Linked DNA regions of Alkalihalophilus pseudofirmus. Each later gene encodes a partner of the first gene's protein in a complex. Links are inferred from orthologs where the notes say so. Each region holds a gene or a part of one and is shown on either strand. Other genes may lie near its edges.

The links.
Region 2: the proteins of PQ478_RS13455 (region 1) and PQ478_RS14500 are in contact, whole or in part, in a crystal structure (PDB 6PRK), measured with the Bacillus subtilis proteins. The link is inferred for Alkalihalophilus pseudofirmus from one-to-one orthologs.

What each region holds. Positions count from the first base shown.
Region 1 is NZ_CP117835.1:2,505,258-2,508,591, reverse strand. Bases 336-3,334 are described here. They hold PQ478_RS13455 (YlbF/YmcA family competence regulator), read left to right. Parts: upstream 336-1,620; coding sequence 1,621-2,049; downstream 2,050-3,334. Other genes in these bases: mutS (DNA mismatch repair protein MutS), read left to right, coding at 3,016-3,334; PQ478_RS13450 (outer spore coat protein CotE), read left to right, coding at 2,297-2,872; miaB (tRNA (N6-isopentenyl adenosine(37)-C2)-methylthiotransferase MiaB), read left to right, coding at 336-1,621. In the rest of the region: more of miaB, read left to right, coding at 1-335. UniProt on the Bacillus subtilis protein: May work together with YlbF to regulate community development.
Region 2 is NZ_CP117835.1:2,714,722-2,717,754, reverse strand. Bases 317-3,014 are described here. They hold PQ478_RS14500 (YlbF/YmcA family competence regulator), read left to right. Parts: upstream 317-1,294; coding sequence 1,295-1,735; downstream 1,736-3,014. Other genes in these bases: PQ478_RS14485 (MFS transporter), read left to right, coding at 2,692-3,014; PQ478_RS14490 (YlbG family protein), read left to right, coding at 2,246-2,518; PQ478_RS14495 (hypothetical protein), read right to left, coding at 1,765-2,085; uvsE (UV DNA damage repair endonuclease UvsE), read left to right, coding at 317-1,228. In the rest of the region: PQ478_RS14510 (ATP-grasp domain-containing protein), read right to left, coding at 1-164; more of uvsE, read left to right, coding at 260-316; more of PQ478_RS14485, read left to right, coding at 3,015-3,033. UniProt on the Bacillus subtilis protein: Regulates sporulation prior to stage II. Positively controls the competence regulator ComK at a post-transcriptional level. May modulate the translation, stability or activity of ComS. May work together with YmcA to regulate community development.

The DNA.
Region 1 (3,334 bases):
TGAAGATCAGCGTTTAGGACGCTTAGGAAATACAGAAAGTCAATCCGAACAGGACGTAAAATCCTCAGACGGTGCAAAAAAAGATTACAGTAAGTATTTCGATTTCTCTAATGCAAAAATTATTTCAGAAGAAGAAAATAAAAAAATTATTCGTATTCAAGGCCGTGATATCCAAATCACTGATCAGCCTGATTATAAGCAAGGGAAGCGTCGAGGGAAGGAAGATGTACAAGTCCTTAGACCAGATGATTTAATTCCTGAATCCATGCAAGGAATAGGCAGTGGGAAGACATTTCACATCCGTACGTATGGCTGTCAAATGAATACGCATGATTCAGAGAACATGGCCGGCCTTCTAACGGAAATGGGCTTTACTGAAACCGATGACACAAAAGATGCAGATGTCATTTTACTTAATACGTGTGCCATTCGTGAAAATGCGGAAAATAAAGTGTTTGGTGAAATCGGGCACCTAAAGTCTTTAAAGAAAGAAAGACCGGAAGTTATTTTAGGGGTATGCGGCTGTATGTCTCAAGAAGAAAATGTCGTAAACCGCATTATGCAAAAGCATCAGCATATTGATATTATTTTTGGTACACATAATATTCACCGCTTGCCAAGCCTTCTTCAAAACGCTATTTATGGAAAAGAAATGGTGATTGAAGTTTGGTCAAAAGAAGGGGACATTGTAGAGAATATGCCCCGTAAGCGTGAAGGTAAAACTCAAGCATGGGTCAACATTATGTATGGCTGTGACAAGTTTTGTACGTACTGTATCGTACCTTATACCCGCGGTAAAGAGCGCAGTCGTCTGCCTGAGGATATTATTGATGAGGTTCGTGATCTCGCTCGCCAAGGCTACAAAGAAATTACCCTGCTAGGTCAAAATGTTAATGCGTACGGAAAAGATCTTAAAGACCGTGATTACCGCCTGGGACATTTAATGGATGATATTCATAAAATTGATATTCCACGTGTACGCTTTACAACGAGTCATCCAAGGGATTTTGATGACCATTTGATCTCGGTTTTATCCAAAGGGGGCAATCTTGTAGAACATATCCACTTGCCTGTTCAGCACGGAAATTCTGATATATTAAAGCTTATGGCACGAAAATATACAAGAGAACAGTACGTAGAGCTTGCTCATAAAATTAAAATGGCTATTCCTAATGCATCCTTTACAACAGATCTAATCGTCGGTTTCCCAAATGAGACAGAAGAGCAGTTTGAAGACACATTATCACTTGTACGCGAAATTGAGTTTGATAGTGCTTTCACTTATATTTATTCACCTCGTGAGGGAACGCCTGCTGCTAAGATGAAGGATAATGTTCCTATGGAAGTGAAAAAAGAACGTCTTGCAAGATTAAATGCCTTAGTCAACGAAATTTCAGCTAAGAAAAACCTTGATTATCAAGACCAAGTCGTAGAAGTACTCGTTGAAGGTGAAAGCAAGAAAGATCCTGATGTATTAGCAGGCCGTACACGTACAAATCGTCTTGTTAACTTTAAGGGTCCGAAGTCAATTATAGGCGAGATTGTGTATGTAAAAGTAAATGAAGCAAAAACATGGTCATTAACTGGAGAATTGGTTGAAAATGCGGAGGTGCATGTATAATGAATGCAACATATACAAGAGAAGATATTCGAATGAAAGCAAAAGAACTTGCGAAAATGATGGCTGAAACAGAAGAAGTAGATTTCTTTAAACAAGCAGAGAAAAAAATTAATGAACACCTGAGAGTACAAGAGCTGATTGCTGAGATCAAAAAGCTTCAAAAGGAAGCTGTGAATCTACAGCATTATAATAAAACAGAAGCGTTAAAAGACGTTGACCAAAAAATTGATGCGCTTCACCAGGAAATCGATGAGATTCCTCTTGTTCAAGAATTTAAGCAAAGCCAAATTGAAGTAAATGAACTGCTTCAAATGGTGTCAAAAACAATCTCTAAAACAGTGACTGATGAAATTATTACATCAATGGGCGGAGACCTTTTAAAAGGAACGACAACAAAAAGTCCTTATTTTGATGGCGGATGCCAATAACAGATCGTAACCTTATGTTCCCTAGAGGAATGTAAGGTTATTTTTTTGTTTACGTAAGTTGATTTCCTGTACTAAAACCTAATCTTGCCTCATAACGTGATAAGGAAAGAGTAACAGGTATGATATTCTTTTCGCACATTCATTAATTAGCCCGCATACAATGGGCATGAAAGAAAATGGGGGAGTAAGTAGGCAGTAGCCGACACGACCACCATGGGACGGATAAGAGAATAGGAGGTTCAATTACATGGCACAAACAAGAAATGACGGAATGTATCGGGAAATTATCACAAAGGCGGTTTGTGGGAAGGGGCGAAAATTCTCTGAGGCTACACATAAAATAAAACCTGCACACAAACCGTCAAGTATTTTAGGTTGCTGGATTATTAACCACAAATACGGTGCGCAGAAAAAAGGAAGCAATGTAGAAGTAGATGGAAGCTATGATGTGAATTTATGGTTTTCCTACAACGACAACACTAAAACGGAAGTGGCGACTCAAACGGTGAATTATACCGATGTGATCCCGCTATCGATGCAGGATCAAAACGTGTTATCAGATGATATGGAAGTATTTGCACGGGCCTTGCAGCAGCCAAATACTCTTGAGGCATCGATCTCAGAAAACGGGGAACATGTAAATGTTGAGGTAGAAAGAGAATTTGTTGTAGACTGTATCGGTGAAACAAAGATGGCGGTGGCTGTAAATCCTGATGGGATAATCGAAGAGTTTGATGTGGAAGATGACGAGTTTGATGATATTAGCGATGAAGAATATGAGAAGCTTGACCCGAATTTCCTGCATAAAGAAATGGATAATTAATACCTAGAGTCAGAAGGAGCTTATCTTTCTGACTTTTTTATGTGCTCAAATGGATAGTCTAGAGGGGTGTTGTGATCTAATGCGATGAGCAGGGCCCTGTGTTATAATAAGATGAATGTTTTTAGGAACGGTGGAGGAGAATAATGGCACAACTAACCCCAATGATGCAGCAATATGTAGACATTAAGGCACAATATGAGGATGCCTTTTTATTTTTTCGTTTAGGCGATTTTTATGAAATGTTTTTTGATGATGCTGTAAAAGCAGCACAAGAATTAGAGATCACATTAACAGGCAGAGGGCAAGGAGAGGACAGAATTCCGATGTGCGGTGTCCCTTATCATTCTGCTGATCAATATATGTCTAGGCTGGTTGAAAAAGGCTATAAAATAGCTATTTGTGAACAAGTGGAGGATCCAAAGACCGCAAAAGGTGTAGTGAAAAGAGAAGTCGTCAAGATGC
Region 2 (3,033 bases), 210 kb from region 1 along the record:
TTTTTCATGCCGTATACAAGAGCATTTACCTGCCAGTTTTCAGGGAATAAGCACACATCAGCTTGATCAATTTTTTCTCTTTCAGAAAACAGATGTTCAGGCTTCACATACTGTATTCCTGGAATGCCTATCGTGCGAAACGGGTTAAACGTGACAAATTTCATTCTAAATTCACCTTTTCTTTTAAGGACGTAATTTGCAGACGAAAGAATTATAGTTGGAAGGGAGGGGGTTGTCAATGACACATCAAGGTTGCCCCATGAAGATACGCTTTGGTTACGTGGCGATGAGCAAACAATTATCTAACGCATCACCTTCACAAACTATGACTGTTAAACAGTTTATGGAAATTGATGACAAAGAAGCTGCGATAAAGAAACTTGAACGTATAGCTAAAAGTAATATTGAAAATTGTATTCGGTTAATGAAACATAACAAAGCAGAGGAAATTCATTTTTTTAGGTTAAGCTCACGCTTAGTTCCCCTTGTAAATCATCCGCTTACAGAAGATTGGAAATATGAACGTGTTTTAGCACCCTATTTAAAAGAATTGGGGGAGTATATTAATAAGTTTGAAATTAGGACAGGTTTCCATCCAGATCATTTTGTCGTCTTAAACTCTCCATCGAAAGAAATATTACAGCAATCGGTCAAAACCCTGTTGTATCATTATAAATTATTAAAAGGGATGAATATTGATCCAACTCATCGTTGTGTTCTTCATATTGGTGGAAAAAAGCAAGGGATTGAAGGGGGATTAGAACAATTTATTACAAATATCCAAGATGTTCCTCATGCTCTAGTTAATATGTTGATACTTGAAAATGATGATAAAAACTACGCGGTTGAAGATGCTCTTTATTTAGGAGAAAAAGTAGGAATTCCTGTGGTATTTGATTTACACCATTTTGATGTCTATCAAAGAGATACGGACCTGCACGCATTATGGAACAGAGTGGTAGCTACTTGGGAAAACAGTCCTCATCCGATTAAGATGCATGTCTCCAGTCCAAAAGATGGTCCGCTTGACAGGTCTCATGCTGATTATATTGATGCAGGCCGCCTAGAACGGTTTTTAAGAGAGATAAGCGGAACGACGAGTCAAGTTGATATTATGATTGAAGCAAAAGAAAAGGATGTTGCATTAATTAAATTAATGGAGGATCTGCAAGCTTTTCGCTCTGTTCGGAAGGTAGCAAATGCCCAAATAGAGTACTATTCCACATAAGGAAAGTAGTGTGCAGGATGTGTTTACGTGCAAGACATGGTATAATGGCAGTTAGGAGGTGTCGTTATGCTTCTTACGATGTCAACCATTGAATTGATGGATCAATCAGAAGAACTAGCTAAATCAATCGGACAGTCCGATGTGTTTATTCAATATATACATGCCAAAAAGGCACTTGAGAACGACCAGCCAGCCCAAAAGCTTATCGTTGAGTTCACAGAAATGAAAGAGCGGCATGAAGAGGTACAGCGCTTCGGACGTTATCATCCTGACTATGATACGGTTTCAACAGAAATACGACAGTTGAAACGAAAGGTAGATGTAATGGAGTCAGTAAAGGAATTTAAAGCAGCAGAGCGTGAACTAGAGATGCTGTTAAATGAAGTAAGTGAGCTGATTGCTCATTCTATTTCAAAATCAATAAAAGTTCCTACAGGAAACCCGTATTTTGATCAAATGTCTTGCAGTGGTGGATGTGGGTCTGGCGGAGGATGCAGTTGTGGATAGGAAACAGGCGCAATAAGCGCCTGTTTTTTTTATGTGGCCTCACGAAATCTGATACAATCTTTGCAGCCTCTGCCGCAGCAAACAAGCTTCTCATTTGGTACGTAAAATCTCATTCTGTAAACAAAAGTTTGGTCTTGTTCTCTGACAAAAATAATATCAGCCTGTAATCGTTTACCTTTCATTACGGTCGCTGCATTATAGAACAATAGTCGTTCTATATCCTCTTTTGTGATATAAGAGTGAATATATAGAAACGGAAAGCCGCTAAAAATTTTCTTGCTAATACTCTCAATCGCAGGTTCTGTAGAAGTCATAGTCATAAACTTCTCCCAAATGACGTCTAAATTCATACACTTCATCCTTTAAAGTAGGGTGCTCGCTATGTTCATTATATAATAAGTGTATCGTAATTTTTGAATATCATCCATACTTTCAGCCGGCAGATGAAGTTGCTCTCGGTGTTAATGCATGCTAGACTAAAGTAAGTAGATGAAAAAGGAGAACGAAATTATGGGGAACCGTCAAGGGATAGCTGTATGGCTGACTTCTCTTAAGTTTGCAAGGCAGCTTAGGCGTTTTGGAAACGTACAATATGTTTCTAAGAAGATGAAGTATGTTATTTTCTATTGTGACCAGGATAAAGTAGAGGAAATTACAAAAAAGCTGCAATCCTTTCATTACGTGCGTGATGTTCAACCTTCGATGAGACCTTTCATCAAGACTGAATTTCAAAATGCTAAGCCGGATAAGGCTAAAGAATATGATTATAAAATGGGTATTTAACCAGGTGATAACCTGGTTTTTTTATGTAAATTAGAAATTTAGAGATTCGAAGAGGTTCCGGAAGTTAAACTGCTGTTACAGTTTCTTTTACGCGTTAAAGGGCTGTTTTTACTTGTTGAATACTTCGTGAATCGAAATATATAATGGGTGTAATAGAAGAGGAAGTGATCGTTGTGGACGGTTGGAAACGAAATTTACGTATTTTAGTTGTCTGTCAATTTATCGTAATGAGTGCTATGACTATGATTATCCCTTTTCTTCCCCTGTATTTAAAAGAACTTGGTGTGACGAACCCACAGACGTTAAGTCTGTGGGCTGGTATTATTTTTGGGGCTAACTTTTTAACGGCCTTTTTATTTTCACCATTTTGGGGAAGAATGGCTGATCGACATGGACGAAAAATGATGATCTTACGGTCGGGTTTTGGTATGGCTTTAGTTATTAGTTTAACTGGATTTGCTACAGGTCCGGTTTCTCTTTTGATTTTAAGACTATTAAACGGGGTGATCTCTGGT